Regions from separate parts of the Rhizomicrobium palustre genome, predicted to be linked through region 2. Evidence: riboswitches for the same ligand, from Rfam matches in the RefSeq annotation. Region 2 holds a riboswitch; the other holds the start of a gene.

Region 1 (9,282 bases), 2.6 Mb from region 2:
TGCCTTTCAGGATAGCACAGCGGCTTCACCCGTGCACGGCGTTAGGTTACAACTCTTCTAAACAGACGCGTAATATCATCAGATTAGGAGTGACTATGACCATCGCAACCGGTGACAAGATTCCGTCGGCAACACTGATGGAGATGCGCGATGGGGCGCCGCGCGCGGTCAAAACCGAAGAGCTTTTCGGGGGCAAGAAAGTGGTGCTGTTCGGCCTGCCGGGCGCCTTCACCCCGACCTGCTCAGCCAAGCATCTGCCGGGCTTCATTCAATACGCCGAGGCCTTCCGCGAAAAGGGCGTCGACACCATCGCCTGCCTCTCGGTGAATGACGCTTTTGTGATGGGCGCTTGGGGCAACTCGGTGGGGGCGGGCGACAAGGTGCTGATGCTCGCCGATGGTAACGGCGATTTCACCAAGGAACTCGGCCTGGAGATGGACGCCACCAAATACGGCATGGGTTCGCGCTGCCAGCGTTTTGCCATGGTGGTGGAAGACGGCGTGGTAAAGAAACTGAACGTCGAAGAACCCGGCGCCTTCCAGGTCTCTGCCGCGGAATATGTGCTGAAGCAGGTGTGAGGCTAGCGCCGCACGCTCCCTAAAACGTCATGGCCGGGCTCGACCCGGCCATCCATTTTTGGCGATGTCCGTTTTCTGGATGGCCGGCTCGGTGGCCGGCCATGACGGATGAAGTGTTTACGGCACCGCGCCACGGGCGAGGGCATCGACGCGTTCGTTCTCGGGGTGGCCGGCATGGCCTTTCACCCAGCGCCAGGTGATCTTGTGGGGGAAGGTGGCGGCATCGAGCGCGCGCCATAAATCTTCGTTCTTCACCGGCTTCTTATCGGCGGTTTTCCAGCCGTTTTTCTTCCAGTTGATGATCCACTTGGTGACCCCGTCCATGACATAGCGGGAGTCCGTATAAAGCGTGATTTCTGAGGGCTTTTTCACCGCCTCCAGCGCCTTGATCGCCGCCATCAACTCCATGCGGTTGTTGGTAGTGGCCTTCTCGCCGCCGAAGAGTTCCTTTTCATGTTCGCCCGCGCGCAGGATTGCCGCCCAGCCGCCGGGGCCTGGATTGCCCGTACAGGCACCGTCCGTGAAGATTTCGATTTGCATGGCGCCTACAAACCATATTCGCTGCTGCTGCGCACCTTCTTATGAAAGCGCAAGCGGCGGGAATATTCGCGCGGGTCTTTGGGCCGAACGAGGGCGTTGGGATCGTGGTTCAGCCAATCGTAAAGCCGGGTCAGGAGGAAGCGCAGTGCCGCGCCGCGCGCCAGGATGGGCAGGGCTTCGCGTTCTTCCTTGGTGAGTTCGCGCCCTTTGCAATAGGCCGCGATCAGGCTCTTGGATTTGGTGACGTTGAAGGCGACATCTGGCTCGAAACACCAGGCGTTCAGCATCACCGCAAGGTCATAGGCATACGCATCGTTGCAGGCGAAATAGAAATCGATCAGCCCCGAGACCTGGCCATTCATGAAAAGCACGTTGTCGGGGAAGAGGTCAGCATGGATCACACCTTGCGGCAGACCCACCGGCCAGTTCGCGGTGATTTCGTCATGCGCGGTGCGGATCAACTCGCCGAGCCCTTGCTCGACTTCATCGGCCCGGGGAAGGCAGGCCTCCACCAGTTCCCGCCAGCCATCATAGCTGAGGGCGTTCTTGCGCTTTAACGCGAAGCCTTTTCCGGCCTCGTGCAGCTTCGCGAGCGCCGCACCCGCCGCCGCGCAATGGGCGCCGTCCGGCTTTCGAAGCGAGAGCCCGTTCAAGAAGGTAAAGAGCGCCGCCGTCCGCCCCGAAAGGCGCGAGGATTGCGCCCCTTCGAGACTTCGAACAGGCAGAGGACAGGCGATGCCATTGGCCGAAAGATGCTCCAACAGCCCCAGGAAAAAGGGCAGGTCTTCCACCTTCACCCGCTTCTCGTAGAGCGTGAGAATGAAGCCGCCTTTGGTGGTCTGGAGGAAATAGTTCGAGTTCTCCACGCCCTCGGCGATCCCCTTAAAGGTCAGGGGCGCGCCGATGTCGTATCCGGCGAGAAAACTCTCGAGTTCTTCAAAAGAGACATCAGTGTAAACAGCCATCCCCAATACCTTGCCAGGGAGTTCGGCGAGTTGAAAGTGTTTCCGTGTTGGAGGGCTGGTTACCTATTCCACCTCCGTCATGGCCGGGCTCCGACCCGGCCATCCAGATGAAGGTGAAACCTGCCAATCCTTGGTAGGTTGTGCGCGTCGGCATGGATGGCCGGGTCGGAGCCCGGCCATGACGGTTTAGGGTGGTGATGGATTCACCATCTCTCAGCTAATGAAATGCCGCCGGTTACAGATATTTCAGGCTGGCCCCAAAACGGCGGTTTTTGCGACGCGATTGGCAAAACCTAAGGCCGATGCGGCTTTAGCGCGGGCCGCAGCGCTTGGCTTGCCGGGCGGCGTTGGGTAGAGTTCCGCCCTTCCTGCGGCCAATCAACCGCAAGTCGCGTGGGGCTGCTGAAAGGCGCGCCGCCGGCAAACATGGGTCGCGCGGGAGGGAATCTCACTGTATACACGCCCGCGGCATCACCTTTTTCGAGCCCCAACCCTTTTCGAGCAAACGATGAAAAGCACGAAGCTTGTTCGCCTCTTTACCGTTTCGGCCCTTGCTGTGGTCACGCTCTCGGGCTGTGAGACTTGGCAGAAGGCGGTCAATTACGTGCGCGCGGACAACCAGAATGTCTGCCCCGACGCCCAGATCCTGGCGAACACCTCGGTGATCCCGGTCTATGACCCGGCCAAGGGGGCTGACCCCTCCAATATCGTCTACACGATGCAGATGACCGGGATTAAGACGCGCTGCGATTATTCCAAGCGGGACAACACCACCGACGTCAATCTGCGCATCGCCTATAAGGCGACCCGGGCGCCGGGTGGCGAGGCAGCGCATTTCAAGGCGCCGTACTACGTGGCGGTGACGACGGACGGCAATATCGTCGACAAGCAGGTTCACTGGCTGGAATTCGATTTCCCGCAGAGTGCCGCTGTCGTCACGGGCGAAGAATATATGGACAGCGTGGTGATCAAGGTCGCCCCGCAAAAACGCTCCTTTGAATATCACGTGCTGACGGGCTTTCAGCTCACCCAAGCCCAAATCGAATACAACAAAAAGATGGGACAATATCTGCCATGACTTCGCTTTCCCGGGAGCTTTCGGCAATCGCGGGCCGCGCGTTTGCTGATGAGGGTCTTTCCGCGGAATTCGGCCTGGTCAAACCTTCCGACCGTCCCGATCTTTCCCAGTTTCAATGCAATGGTGCGCTGGCTGCTGCCAAGAAGGGCGGCGGAAATCCGCGCATGCTGGCGCAGAAGGTGGTTGATAAGCTGAAGGCGACCTCGATCTTCGCCAAGCTCGAGATTGCAGGCCCCGGCTTCATCAATATCGATCTCACCGACACCGCGCTCGATGCGCGCGCCGCCGCTATGTCGAAGGATGCCCGTCTGGGTGCGCCGGAGACCGGCATCGGCAAGACGATGGTGATCGATTACGGCGGCCCGAATGTCGCCAAGCCCATGCATGTCGGTCATCTGCGTTCGGCGATCATCGGCGACAGTCTGAAACGGCTGTTCCGCGCCAATGGCTGGAAGGTCGTCGGCGACGTTCATCTCGGCGATTGGGGCCTGCAAATGGGCCAGCTGATCTCCGAAGTGGCCTTGCGCGGTATCGCGCCGATCTATTTCGACGAGGCTTTCACCGGCCCTTATCCGGAAGAATCGCCCGTCACCATGGATGATCTTGAGGTCCTCTATCCGGCAGCGTCAGCGGCCTGCAAAGCCGATGAAGCGCGGCTCGAACTGGCCCGCAAAGCCACCGCCGAATTGCAGGGCGGGCGTCCCGGTTATGTCGCGCTGTGGAAGCATTTCTTCGCGGTGTCCGAGAAGGGCCTCAAGCGCGAATATGCCAGCCTCGGCGTCGAGTTCGATCTTTGGAATGGCGAAGCCAGCGTCGATCCCATCATCCCGCCGATGGTCGAGGATTTGAAGGCGCGCGGTCTTGCGGAAGAAAGCCAAGGCGCGCTCGTCGTGCAGGTTGCCGAGCCCGGCGACAAAAAAGAAATGCCGCCGCTGATCCTTTTGAAGTCGGATGGCGCGGTACTCTACGGCACCACCGATCTGGCGACCATTGTCGATCGCGTGAAGGAGCTGGACCCGAACCTCATTCTCTATGTGGTCGATCAGCGCCAGCACGGCCATTTCGAGCAGGTTTTCCGCGCCGCCAAGAAGGCCGGTCTCGCGGGCAAGGCCGAGCTGGAACATGCCGGTTTCGGCACCATGAACGGCGCCGACGGCAAGCCCTTCAAGACCCGTGCGGGCGGGGTGATGAAGCTGTTCGATCTCATTGCCATGACCACCGAGGAGGCCAGGAAGCGTCTTACGGAAGCGGGCATCGGTGCCGATTATCCCGAAGCCGAGAAAGAAGACATCGCTCAGAAGGTGGGCGTGGCGGCGCTGAAATTCGCCGATCTCTCCAATTACCGCCTGACGGACTACATTTTCGACCTCGAGCGTTTCACCAAATTCGAGGGTAAGACCGGCCCGTATTTGCAGTACGCGGCGGTGCGCATCCGTTCGATCCTGCGCCGCGCGGCGGAAGAGGGGCTGATCGGTACCGCGCCGGTGATCCGCTCGCCGGAAGAGCGCGCGCTGATGTTGCAGATCCTGGCGCTTCCCGATGCGATGGAAGCCGCCGAGGAAAAGCGCGCCCCGAACATCCTCTGCGAGTATGTGTTCACGCTCGCCCAGGCCTTCAGCCGCTTTTACGCTGAACACCACGTCATGAGCGAGCATGACGAGGAAAAGCGCCTCTCGCGCCTCGGCCTTTGCGGCCTGACGCTGGAAACTCTGACCAAAGTCCTGGATTTGCTCGGGATCGAAGTTCCGGAGCGGATGTAAGTCCTGTTTCCCTCTCCCCTTGAGGGAGAGGGCACAAAATCTTGCACTTAGCCGAGTGCAAGATTGGCCGAGCCTATGCGATCCGAGGCTAAGTGCTAGATTTTGCGGGTGAGGGGTCACTATCGCGGCACTCACCCCTCACCTGAAAAATCATCGGGGTTAGCGCCGCGCCTCTTTGTTCCTTTCGACCAGTCATGCGGCGCGCCCCTAACCCCGTGATTTTTCTTCCTCTCCCTCAAGGGGAGTGGGGAACTGGCGAAGGGTGGGGGATAACTTTCCTGCCGCAAAAACAATCACTGCCTTCTCGTTGACACTCCATCCCCCCCTCGTGATACTTCCCCCCAACGCAAGGCCCCGCCGGGAGGCGCCGGTTTTGTGGTGAGCAAACGATCCCTCGCGGGAGACGTTTTCCTTCTGCCAAGGCAGACAGTTCCAGCCCTCGCGTTCTGCGAAGGCCGACTTGTCGGGCCGAAGCCGAAGGCGAAGGCCGAAGGAGCAACCGCCCCGGAAACTCTCAGGCAAAAGGACCGCGAAGGGGATGAACTTCTGGAAAGCAGATGCGCGTTCAGCGTGTCTCACCGAAGGGGTAACCCCGATCCGCCAAGCGGTCAGGGGGAAATCTCTCAGGTCCAATGACAGAGGGGCGCGGATTCCGCGAGGACGCGGAAGGCGCTCATCTCAAACGTCATTGGGCCTTTATGACCGACGCTGAAGCCTTACGCCGTACGCCGCTCTATGCATTGCATGTGGAGCTTGGCGCCAAACTCGTCCCCTTCGCGGGCTATGAAATGCCGGTGCAGTATCCGGCTGGTATCCTGAAAGAGCATCTGCACACCCGCGAGAAAGCCGGGCTGTTCGATGTCTCGCATATGGGCCAGGCCTTCCTGCATGGCGCCAATCCCGCCGCCGCGCTCGAGAAGCTGGCGCCGTCGGATTTCATTGGCCTCAAAGAAGGTCAGCAGCGCTATGGCCTGCTCCTCAATGCTGAAGGGGGCATCAAGGACGACTTCATGGCCTCGCGGCTGGCAGGCGAGAGCGCGATGTATCTCGTCGTCAACGCCTCCATGAAGGACAGCGACTTCGCCCATATCTCCCGCGAGCTGGCGGGCGAGGTGGCGCTGGAACAGCGTCCCGACCGTGCCCTTCTGGCCCTGCAAGGCCCGGCCGCGGGTGCGGTGCTGGAAAAGCTCTCGCCCGGCATCGACAGCCTGACCTTCATGCGCGTGCGCCGCGCCGTAGTGGCAGGTGTGGAGGCCATCGTCAGCCGCACCGGCTATACCGGCGAGGACGGCTTTGAAATCTCCGTCGGCGGCCAGGATGCCGAAAAGCTCGCCCGCGCGCTGCTCGCCGACCCGGATGTGATGCCGATCGGCCTCGGCGCCCGCGATTCCCTGCGCCTCGAAGCCGGTCTTTGCCTCTATGGCCATGACATCGACGAAACCACCGATCCCGCCGAAGCCAATCTCGTCTGGGCCATCGGCAAGCGCCGCAAGACCGAAAAGGGCTTCCCGGCTGCCGACAAGATCATGGAGCGGGTTCTTAACGGCACCGCCCGCAAGCGCGTCGGTATCCGCCCCGAAGGCCGCGCCCCGGCGCGCGAGGGCACCGAGATCGCCGATAAGACCGGCCGTATCATCGGCAAGATCACCTCGGGCGGCTTCGGCCCCAGCCTGAATGCCCCGGTCGCCATGGGCTATGTCGAGTCTGCCTTTGCTGCCGATGGCAGCGAGATCGACCTCATCGTCCGCGGCAAACCCGTCCCGGCCAAAGTGGCCCCCATGCCTTTCGTCCCCAACCGCTACAAGCGAGGAGCCTGACCCATGTCGAAGACCTATTACACGGACCAGCACGAATGGATCCGCGTCGAGGGTGATGAAGGCACCGTCGGCATCACCAGCCACGCCACCGAGCAGCTCGGTGACGTCGTGTTCGTGGAAGTCCCCTCTGTCGGCAAGACCGTCGCCAAGGGTGGCGAGGCCGCGGTGGTGGAAAGCGTCAAGGCGGCGAGCGAAGTCTATTCGCCGGTCTCCGGCACCGTCACGGCGGGCAACAACGACCTCGCCGATGATCCGGCGCGCGTCAATGCCGATCCGGAAGGCGAGGGCTGGTTCTTCAAGCTGAAGCTCTCCAACCCGGCCGAGCTCGATGGGCTGATGACCGCCGAGCAGTATCTCGATTTCGCGAAGGACCACTAATAGATGCGTTATCTGCCGCTGACTAAGGCCGACCGCGCCGCCATGCTCGAGACCATCGGGGTGGTGAGTGTGGACGCGCTTTTCAAGGATGTCCCCAAGGCCGCCGAGGTGCCGGTTTCGGCCTTCGATCTTCCGGATCATCAGGGCGAGCTGGCCGTCGAGCGCAAGCTTGCCGCCATGGCCGCCAAGAGCACGGCGTCGGGTGCGGTGCCGTCCTTCCTGGGCGCGGGTGCCTATAAGCACCACGTCCCGGCAGCGGTGGATCACCTTATACAGCGCTCGGAATTCCTCACCTCCTACACGCCCTACCAGCCGGAAATCAGCCAGGGCACGTTGCAGGTGCTGTTCGAATTCCAAACCCAGGTCGCCATGCTGACCGGCATGGATGTCGCCAATGCCTCGCTCTATGACGGCTCCACCGGTACCGCGGAAGCGGTGCTGATGGCCCAGCGCGTCACCAAGCGGGGCAAGGCGATCCTCTCCGGTGGCCTGCATCCCCAATATGCCGAGACGGTCGAGACCGTCGCGAACCTGCATGGCAGCGTTCTGCGCGCGCCCGCCATTCCGGGTGCCGAAGAAGACCTCGCCAGCCTGGTCGATGATCAGACTGCTTGCGTCGTAGTCCAGACTCCGGACGTGTTCGGGCTGCTGCGGGGTCTTAAGAACATCGCCGAAGCGGTTCATTCTAAAGGTGCTTTGCTGATCGTCGTGGTCACTGAAGTGGTCAGCCTTGGGCTTCTTGAATCCCCCGGCGCGCAGGGCGCCGACATTGTGGTCTGCGAAGGTCAGTCGCTCGGCAATGGGCTGAATTTCGGCGGGCCCTATGTCGGTCTTTTCGCGACCCGCGAGAAATATGTCCGCCAGATGCCGGGCCGGCTCTGTGGACAAACTGTGGATGCCGAAGGCCGCCGCGGTTTCGTCCTCACGCTTTCGACCCGCGAGCAGCACATTCGCCGCGATAAGGCGACGAGCAATATCTGTACGAATTCAGGGCTTTGCGCGCTGGCTTTCACAATTCACCTCAGCCTCTTGGGCGAGGGTGGCTTCACCCGTCTCGCCGCAATCAATCACCAGCGCGCCACCACCCTTGTGGATAAGTTGTTGACGGTTCCGGGGGTGTCACTGGTCACATCGACCTTCTTCAACGAGTTCACGCTGCGCCTGCCGAAGCCCGCCGCTGAGGTGGTCGAGGCGCTGGCGGCCAAGGGGATTCTGGCGGGCGTGCCCGCCTCGCGCCTTGCCCCCGCCGACCGCGATCAGCGCGATCTCTTGATCGTGGCCGCGACCGAAACCAACACCGACGAAGACATCGACGCGTTCGTGACTGCCCTGAAGGAGGTGCTGTGATGGCGATGAACTCTCAAGGCCGTCCCTCTCAGCCGGGCGCGGCGGAAGTTGCCAGCCTCGCCACCATCTCCGGTGACCGGGGTTTGGACCACGAAGAAAAGTTGATCTTCGAACTCGGACGTTCGGGCCAATGCGGCGTCGATCTGGAAGAGGTCACCGTCTCCGATGACCGCCTCGGCGGGCTTCGCCGCAAGGGCGCCATCGGCCTGCCGGGTCTCTCCGAGCCGGAGGTGGTCCGTCATTATGTGCGCCTGTCGCAGCAGAACTATTCCATCGATGCGGGGCTCTATCCGCTCGGCTCCTGCACCATGAAGCACAACCCCCGCCTCAACGAGAAGATGGCGCGGCTGCCCGGCTTCGGCGACCTGCATCCTCTGGCCCCGGCCTCGGCCAGCCAAGGTGCGCTGGAGCTGATCAGCGAACTCGCCAAATGGCTCACGACCCTGACCGGCATGCCGGCGGTCGCCATGTCGCCCAAGGCGGGCGCCCATGGTGAGCTCTGCGGTCTGCTCGCGATCCGCGCCGCTGTCGAAGCGCGTGGGGAGAAGCGCCTGCGCGTGCTGGTGCCGGAATCGGCCCATGGCACCAACCCCGCCACCGCCGCCTTCGCGGGCTTCACGGTGGAAGAGGTGAAGGCCACGCCGGAAGGCCGCGTCGACCTCGACGATCTCCGCATCAAGCTCGGTCCGGATGTGGCGGCCTTCATGCTGACCAACCCGAACACCTGCGGCCTCTTCGAGCGCGACATCATCACTATCGCAGAAATGGTGCATGACGCGGGCGGCTACTTCTATTGCGACGGCGCCAATTACAACGCCA
Region 2 (9,282 bases):
CCGCGGAAGACGGCGCGGTGTTGAACCTGACCCACAGCTCCAACGCGCATGAGCGCGAGGCTGCCTGGTCGCCCGATGGCAACTCGATTGCGTTCGTCTCGGATGCCAGCGGCGAGGAAGAAATCTGGACGGTGGATGCAAGCGGAACTGCGCCTGCGCACCAGCTCACCCATGGCAGAAAAACCCGCTATTACGAGCCAAAATGGTCGCCCGATGGGCGCAAACTCGCGGTGATGGATGATCGCGGCAATCTCGTGATGGTGGATCGCGCCAGCGGTGCCAAAACCGTCATCGGTACTACCAAGGCCTGGTATGCGCGCCAATATGAATGGTCGCCGGATAGCCGCTATCTCGCTTATGCGCAGATTCAGCCCAGCGACATGATGGCGATCCAGATTTGGGATTCGTCCAGCAACAAGACCGAGCTCGTCACCGATCCGCAATATAGCTCTTTCCAGCCCGCCTGGTCGCCGGATGGCAATTATCTCTGGTTCCTCTCGGTGCGCGACGTCAATCTGCAGATCGCCGAGACGGAATGGAATTTCGCGGCCAACAAGCAGACGCGTGTGTTTGCCTTGGCCCTGCAGGAGAACGCGCCGCCGCTCTTTTCCGCGCCCAGCGGCAACGAAGAGGCACAAAAGGATAAGCAAGCCAAAGCCGCGCCGATCGAGTTCAAGGGGCTCGCCCAGCGTCTGATCCGCGCCCCGTTGGAGCCAGACAATTATACCGATCTCTCCGTTGGCAAGGGTCAGCTGTTCTATCGCGTCACCGACGAGGTCTATTTCGGCAATTGGGATGCCAACGGCACGCTCTACAGCTATGATCTGAGTACGAAGAAGGCGAAGAAGCTGAAGGAGGGCGCCAGTTTCTATTCGGCGAACCTCACCAATACCGACTTCCTGGTGCGCGATGACAAGCGGGTCTATTCGGTGGTTCACCTGAATGGCGATCCCGATAAGATCGATATCTCGTCGCTTTCGGCGCTGGTCTATCCGCGCCAGGAATGGGCGGAGGCTTATGAAGAAGCTTGGCGGCGCTATCGCGAGTTCTTCTACGATCCCAAAATGCACGGCCGCGATTGGGCCGCGATTGGCGCCCATTATCGCGCCCAGCTGCCCGGCATCGGCAACCGGATGGATCTGAATTATCTCATTGGCGAGATGATTGCGGAGCTGGGCGTGGGCCATGCCTATGTCACCGGCGGTGCAGAGGACACGCCGGACAGGCCCAGAACCGGACTGCTTGGCGCGCGCTTTGCGTTTGACGAGACCCGGCAACAATGGGTCTTTACTCATATTCTGGAAGGCGATAACGCCGATCCGACCTATCGCTCGCCGCTCACGGCGTTTGGCACAGAGGTGAAGGCTCGCGAAGCCCTTCTCGCCATTGATGGTCAGCCGGTTGGTGCGGAGGTCAATCCTTACACCTTGTTGGCAGGCAAGGCCGAACGCACGGTGGAGATCCTGGTCGGTGATGCGGCCGGAAAAACCAGGAAAATCCGCATTAAAACGCTTTCCAATGAAGCGGCGCTGATGCGGTTTGAGCGCAGTGCCATCGCGCGGCGCACGGTGGATAAGCTTTCGGGCGGCACCATCGGCTATGTGCATCTTGCCGATATGGGGCCGACCGGGCTTCGCGAATTCGTCAAGGATTGGTTCGGCCAGATCCGCAAAGACGGCATCATTGTCGATATTCGCGGCAATCAGGGCGGTCAGGTCTCGCGTATCGTGTTGGAGCGTCTGATCCGCCAGGCCTATACGCGCGGCTACATCATGGGCCTGCAAATCCCGCAGACCTATCCTTGGGGCGGCTATACCCAGGCCTTCACGGGCGAGATCGATATGCTCGCCAATGAAACCACCATGTCCGATGGCGATACCATGTCCTGGACCTTCAAGCAGACCGGGCGTGGCCGCTTGATCGGTAAGCGCACCTGGGGCGGGGTGATCGGCATTGGCGATACCGGCTCGCTAATTGATGGCGGCACCATCTATGTGCCGCAATATGCGCTCGCCGGTCCCAATGGCGAATGGATCGTGGAAGGCGAGGGCGTCTCGCCGGATATCGAAGTCGATAACGACCAGCCCTATCTGATGGATGGCCGTGACGCGCAGCTCGAAACCGCGGTGAAGGATTTGCAGTCCCGCATCAAAGGTCATCCCGGCACGCTGCAGCCGCCCAAACCTGTTCCGCCTAAGCCGTAAGGATCGCCCGATATGCAAGCGCTTCACCTCTCCAGCGATTTCGAAGGCGGTAATGGCAAGCTCATCGCCCTCACGCCCAACGGGGCCGAGATCGAGATTGCCAAAGACAAGGACGCGCCCTGGTCGCAATGGTTCTATGTGAAGCTCACCGGCGGTGCGGGGCAGGAACGGGTACTCACCATCCGCAACGCGCATGCGACGACCTATTCTGAAGGCTGGCCGGGCTATCGCGCTTTTGTCAGTGAGGATGGCGAGGCCTGGCTACGCGCCACCACGCGCTATGAAGACGGCGCGCTCGTCATCCGTTACACCGCGCAAAGCGAAACTCTTTGGTTTGCCTATTTTGTCCCCTATACAGTGGCGCGCCTGGAGGCGTTGCTGGAAGATGCACGCGGGGCAGGCGCATCGTTGCGTGTTCTCGGCAAATCCCATGAAGACCGGCCGATCCATTGCGTCAGCCTCGGGCAGGGCGAAACACCGGTATGGATCGTCGCCCGCCAGCACCCGGGCGAAACCATGGCGAGTTGGTGGGTGGAGGGTTTCCTGCGCCGCCTCGTTTCCGCCGATCCTTTGGCGCAAAAACTCCTGCGCGAAATGAGCTTCCATATCGTGCCGCTCGCGAATATCGACGGGGCGGTGCGCGGGCATCTGCGCGGCAGCGCGTCTGGGCTCGACCTCAACCGGCAATGGGCGCAGCCCGATCCGGTCCTGGCGCCGGAGATTGCCGCCATTCTGCGCGCGATGGAGGAGATGGGTTGCGCGGCGTTGGTCGATGTGCATGGCGACGAAACCATTCCTCATATCTTCACCGATGGTGATCCTGAAGCCTCGCCTGAACGCAGTGCGGGCCTCGCGCGTTTCAACGCCGCGCTGCTGAAGGAGAATCCGGCCTTCCAGGTTGCTGTTGGGTATGATGCGAGTTATGCGGGAAGTGGCGCGCCGGGTATGTGCGCCAGAGCCATAGGCAGGCGTTTTGATGCGGTCGGGCTCACGCTGGAGATGCCCTTCAAGGATGCGGAGGAGATCCCCGCTGCTGCGCCGTGCTGGTCGCATGAAGGCGCGATGCGTCTCGGGCACGATAGCCTCGCAGCCATTGCGGCCATTTTCGGCTAGTGGTTTCCTGAAATAGACGCAGTACATACAAATCGCGCATGCGGTGATGATGGTGCGTTGCTGCGCCAGGCTTCCTACCGGAAGAGGAGCTTTGCGTGCGCATCAACTTATCCCTGCAGAAATCGAATGCAGTCACATGCATGTAAGAAAATTTTTTCACATCGCTGAGACAGATCACTGCATCTCCTTCAGGCACAGCCCTCGCCGTAAATACTGTATTCGGCTGAGATGAATTCGTGCATGCCTTTTGCGTGTGCAGGTGCAGCTGCAGAACTGCACGAAGCATCACCATTGCTCGCGCGCTCGCTCCGTTGACAGCATCTTTCAGCGATGGTGCAGTTGGCTTACCAAATTTGACCTGTATGGGAGAGATTGGTTCGCCAGCGCCGAAGGAGCAACCGCCTCGGAAACTCTCAGGCAAAAGAACCGTACAGGTTTAGTACAATCTGGAAAGAGATCCCGGGTGCAAGCCTTTTGGGGTCCGCCGACGGGGTCATACTCTCAGGCAAAAAGACAGATGAGGCGCCCCAATGAGCGATAGCTCAGGAAGAAAGGCGCATATGGCAAACAGAAAACCCTGAACCTTCGCGCAGCACGTCTGCGGTCAAGATAACGAAATCAGGCTCTCCATCATCGGAGGGCACCGGTGCCGTATTGCCTGATGGCGCGCGGCTCAGAACTGTCCGGCGGTGCGGTATGCACCTCGGCCAGGTACGGAAACTCGTACTCTACGGGGGAATAATATGCAGTATAGAACACGATTGCTTTCCACAACTGGCCTTATGGTGCTTGTCTCTATGGGCAGCGCGGTCGCCAACACGGCCGATACATCGAGCCAGGTGGAGAGTGTGGTCATCACCGGCTCGCGCCTGGTGCAGACGAATTTGTCTTCGCCGGTCCCAGTGTCGAGCGTGATCTCGACCGATATCGAAGCGGCGGGTGTCGAGAACATCTCCTCGCTCCTGCGTCAGATGCCGGTCATCGGTAACGGCCTCAACGGCTCCAACAGTCAAGGCCAGGCCACCAATGTCGGCCTTAATCTTATCAGCTTGCGCAATCTTGGCGTCAACCGCACGCTCACCCTGGTTGATGGGCATCGCCAGGTCGCGGCGACCCCGGGCTCGGCTGCTATCGATTTGAACACCATTCCGGCGGCGCTGGTGGATCGCGTTGAAATCGTCACCGGCGGCACCTCGGCGGTCTATGGCGCCGATGCGGTCAGCGGCGTGGTCAACGTCATCCTGAAAAAGGACTTCGAAGGTTTCCAAGCCCGTCTGCATAGCGGCATCACCGCTTATGGCGATGGCGCCACCTTGGGCGCGGAAGTGACTATGGGCACTAATGTCGCGCAGAACCGCGGCAATTTGGTGATGGATTTCCTTTACGACCGCACCAATGGCGTCAAGGCCACGGCGCGCGATTATGGTGTCAGCGGCTTCAATTATATCCGCAACCCCGCCAACACCGGTAATAATGACGGCATTCCGAACAACATCCAGCGCCCCAACATCCGCTTCAATGGCGCGTCGGCGAATGGCTATTTCTGCCTTTCCAGCTGTTATAATTTCACCGGCGATGCCAAAGGCGTTACGCCTTATAACAATGGCGCCATCGGCAATATGAACGGCCGCTCGATCGGCGGCGATGGCGGCTTCTACGAGCAGTACGACAATCTCTCTCTGCCACTCGAACGTTTCGCGCTGATGTCGAAATTCACCTATCACGTCGCCGATAACGTCGATTTCTTCTTCTCGGGCCGCTATGTCAAAACCAAGGTGACCTCGTCCTGGCAGCCTCCGGAAAGCCCGTTCGCGGGCGGGGCCAATCCGGTCTTCTCCATCGACAATCCCTATCTGCCGGCCTCGGTCGTCTCGCTGATGACCAACGCGGGCGTGACCAGCACCCAGTTCTGGACCAATGACGATAATTTCGGCCAGCGTACCTCCAAGGCCGATCGCAATATGCAGAGCTATACCTTCGGCATCGAAGGCAAAGTCTTCTCGGACTGGTCCTATCAGCTTTACGGCTCATACGGCGATAACATCCAATCCACCCGCCTGCTCAATGGTCGCGATTTCACGCGCTATAATCAGGCCATTGATGTGGTGATGCTGAATGGCGCACCCGCTTGCCGCAGCGCCACCGCGCGTGCCGCGGGTTGTTTGCCGCTCAATGAATTCGGCGTCGGCAATGCCAACCCCGCAGCCGTCGATTGGGTTCGCGCAAACGACATCTATCAATCCTCGACTCGCCAGCTCGATGCGGGCGCGAGCTTGACGGGCTCGCTCTTCACCCTGCCTGCGGGCACGGTGGATACTGCCATCGGTGTCGAGTTCCGTCAGGATAGCGGGCGCACCCAGCCATCCTGGACACTGCAGACTACCGACATTAACTATCCGCGCGAAAGCCCGGTGTCCGGCCATGTCGGCGTGTCCGAAGGCTATGGTGAAGTGCGCGTGCCGATCGTCAAAGACCTGTTCCTGGTTAACGACCTGACGGTGCAGGGCGCCATCCGCTATTCCAGCTACAATAATAACGGCGGGCATCTGTCGTGGAATGCGGGCGGTACGTATAGCCCGATTTCCTCCTTGCGCTTCCGCGCTATGCGTTCGCTCTCGGTGCGTGCGCCAAATATCACCGAGCTTTTCTCGCCGGTGAATCAGAACTTCACCTTCGCGCAGGATCCTTGCGATACCAGCGTGATCAACCAATCGGCCAATCGCGCGGCCAATTGCGCCGCGCTGGGCGTTCCGGCCGGTTACGTCTCGCCGCAGAATGGCGCGACGCTTCCGGGCACCGTGGGCGGCAATCCTGCGCTGAAGCCGGAAACTTCCAACACCTGGACTTTGGGCGCGGCCTTCACGCCGGATTTCCTGCCCGGTTTCACCGCTACGCTGGACTATTTCAACATCAAGATCAGCGATGCCATTGGCACCATCCCGATCCAGTCGCTGCTTAATAACTGCGTCGATCTTCCGGGACCGGTTACGGGCAATGTCTATTGTGCCCAGATCACCCGCGCCGCGAACCACACCATCACCAATGTTGCGGCGACCCAGCTTAATGTCGGCCGTCTCTCCACCAGCGGCTTTGACTTCAATGCCAACTATAATTTCGATCTGGCCGATATCTACTCGTCGGCGCCGGGCCGTCTGTCTTTGGGCCTGACGGCGACCTATCTCGATAAGCTGCGTCAGCTTACCGATGCCAAGAACCCCGCCACCGAGCTTAAGCTCGAAGGGACCTTGGGCGTGCCGAAGTGGAATATGCTCGGCAGCGCGACCTATACACTCGACAATTTCTCCTTCACCTGGCGCGCGCATTTCATCGGCAGCACCTTCATCGAAGGCAGCATGTCCAGCGCGGCCCCGCCGCCGCCGGACGCCTATGACATGCCGAATACGGGTGCCAAGGTGTTCAACGATATCTCGCTGGACTACGCCTATTCCAGCGACCTCGATATCCGCTTCAATGTCGACAACATCTTCAATACCCTGCCGCCGACCCGCGGCAACAATATCCACCAGGGCATTTATGGCGCGTCGATCTATCCGAACCTCGGAACGACCTTCGGCTTGACGATCATCAATCAGTTCTAAGCCAATAAAAAAGGGGCGGCTCAAAAGGCCGCCCCCATTTTCATTCAGCTTCTGTCAGGCACGTCCGCCGCCTTGCAGCCCTTGCAGGATAATGGCGCGCTGCTGGCCCATCAGGCTTCGGGGATCCGGGCATTCGCGTTCTGCAAAATCGAAAGTCGAACGCCATATCAGCGACTGCAGGGCTGGTGCTAGGCAGAGCAGGGCAGCTGCTTCCGGCTGAACCGCCGTAATCACGCCCGCCTCGGCCCCGCGCTGCATCAGCGTGGTGATGCGCGACAAGAGCCGGTCGATCACCTCTGTACGCCAGAACTGCGCCAATTCGGGGAAGTTGCGCGCTTCAGCGGTAATGATGCGCCCGAGGGCGAGCGCTTCATCGGTCAATACCATCTCGGTCACCACATCAAAGCAGTGGGTGATGGCTCGCACGACATCATCGCCATCGTCTTCAAGGCTATTGAATTTTTCGGCGAGCTTGTCGGCGATATGCTCACGCACCAGCGCGTTGAAGAGATCTTCCTTGTTGCGGAAGTAAAGATAGATCGTGCCCTTGGTGATGCCGGCCAGCGCGGCAATATCGGCCATGGTGGCGGCGGCATAGCCTTTTTGCGCGAAGATGGTCAGCGCTGCCTTGGAGATTTCCTCCGGGCGGGCGTGTTTGCGGCGGCGCCATTTCTGCTGCGGAGCAGTTTCGGCAGGCATGGGAATGGTGGAGGTGGTGGGAAGGATTTGCATGGTCATGGGAGCCTCGAATCTAGAAGAGTTAATGCGCGATCAGCGTGGCACAGCGAGGATGCAGAAGAAGATCGTGGGTGACACCGCCCAGCGTCCATTCCCGCATGCGCGAGTGGCCATAAGCGCCTGCCACGATAAGTCCGCAGGCTGAGCTGCCGATCAGGGCGGCTATCTCCTGTGCGTCTGTGGCGTTGGCGATTTCGACATGGCCTTCAGCTTTGATGGCTTTGCGGCGTAGCCACTGGCACACATCATCGACATTGCTTTGCGCCTTTGGCGCGGCACCAGGCGGAACAATCTCGGCGACGATCACGCGTCCGGCGAGCCTCAGAAGAGGCAGGGCCGATGAAATGGCTAGGCGGCTTTCGCGGCTGTCCCGCCAAGCCACCAGCACCGTACTAAGATCGAGCGATTTGAGTCCGCGCGGCAGAAGCAATTCCGGGCGCCCCAAATTCATGATCAGATCGCCCGGGTTGGCGCGGCGATACATGCTGGCATAGGAACCATCCGCGAAGGGGTGGGTGATGACGATATCTGCCGCGCGGGCGTTCTTTGCCAGCCAGTCGGTGGCAGAGGCGTGGGTCACCTTGGAACGCCACTCCAAGGGATCGGCCTTGCCGTTGAGCGCCTCAAAGAACGCGGCCTTGGCCTTGGCGATGCGCTTCTCGGCGTGCTCGCGCTCATCGTCGATGAGCTGTTGCGGGCTGGAAAGGCCGCCCATCCCGGCGACAGTCACCGCGACATCGGTTGCCAGCTCATAGACCGCCGCACCGATTACTGCGGCATTCATCTGCAGCGCCAGCGCGCCGGTAATCGCCAGCAGATCGGCGTCGTCACCGTTGCAGCTCAGATTGACCATCAGCGTCGATTGTTCCTGGGGCATATTCCTATTCCTTGTTCTAGTCTTCAGTGCATCATCGGCTTTTCGCCAGTACGTTCCGGTGGTTTGGGCGCCAGCCATACGGCGGCCGCCGCGAGAAGATTGAGCCCGGCCAGCATCAGGAAGGTGTTGTTGGTGGCCTGCATCACGCTTTGTCCATTGACGATCTGGTTAAGGACGCCGCGTGCGGTCTCCGTGCCCATTCCCGCGTTCTCGGCCATATCCATGAAGCCTTGCGGATTGTGCAGCACTGCGGAGAGATTGGCATGGCTTGAGGGGATCAGGTTGTTCCACAGCGCCACCACGGCAGCGGTCGCAATCGCACCCGAAAGGGTTCGGATGAAGTTGAACTGTCCGGCACCCGAGGCGATGTCTTTCTCCTTCAGCGCGATGGTGGACATGTCCATCAAGGGGATCATGGTCATGATCATGCCAGCGCCGAAGACGAGCTGTGGCCACATCAGCTGCCAGAAGGTGATCTGGTCGTTGTAGCTGACGCGCATCGTGGACGAAACGGCGGTGATAAGAAGGCCAATACAGGCCACGGCGCGTGGGCCGATCTTGGTCATAAGATTGGTGGCGATAGGTGCAAAGCCCACCATGGTGACACCCGACAGGGCGGCGTTATACCCGGCCCAGGTGGCGGTATAGCCCATCGCGGTTTGCAGCCACAGCGGCACCAGCACAATGGTGCCGAACATCGCGCCGAAGGCCAGCGCCGTCACCATCATGGTCACCGAGAAGATGCGGTTGG

Evidence for each region. A riboswitch is a leader RNA that binds a small molecule or an ion and turns the genes downstream of it on or off. The one in region 2 is predicted to bind glycine.
Region 1: another riboswitch for glycine. It lies ahead of gcvT (glycine cleavage system aminomethyltransferase GcvT); the one in region 2 lies ahead of FHS83_RS02115 (TonB-dependent receptor domain-containing protein).

Annotation. Positions count from the first base shown of each region.
Region 1 is NZ_JAASRM010000001.1:3,036,583-3,045,864, forward strand. It holds gene FHS83_RS13445 (YqgE/AlgH family protein) at 1-1, opposite strand, end outside; gene FHS83_RS13450 (peroxiredoxin) at 96-578, shown strand; gene rnhA (ribonuclease HI) at 696-1,118, opposite strand; gene thrB (homoserine kinase) at 1,124-2,083, opposite strand; gene FHS83_RS13465 (hypothetical protein) at 2,592-3,161, shown strand; gene argS (arginine--tRNA ligase) at 3,158-4,921, shown strand; glycine riboswitch at 5,458-5,570, shown strand; gene gcvT (glycine cleavage system aminomethyltransferase GcvT) at 5,620-6,738, shown strand; gene gcvH (glycine cleavage system protein GcvH) at 6,742-7,116, shown strand; gene gcvPA (aminomethyl-transferring glycine dehydrogenase subunit GcvPA) at 7,120-8,463, shown strand; gene gcvPB (aminomethyl-transferring glycine dehydrogenase subunit GcvPB) at 8,463-9,282, shown strand, end outside.
Region 2 is NZ_JAASRM010000001.1:480,121-489,402, reverse strand. It holds gene FHS83_RS02125 (S41 family peptidase) at 1-2,204, shown strand, start outside; gene FHS83_RS02120 (M14 family metallopeptidase) at 2,217-3,317, shown strand; glycine riboswitch at 3,671-3,756, shown strand; gene FHS83_RS02115 (TonB-dependent receptor domain-containing protein) at 4,061-6,916, shown strand; gene FHS83_RS02110 (TetR/AcrR family transcriptional regulator) at 6,971-7,654, opposite strand; gene FHS83_RS02105 (universal stress protein) at 7,677-8,531, opposite strand; gene FHS83_RS02100 (DHA2 family efflux MFS transporter permease subunit) at 8,555-9,282, opposite strand, start outside.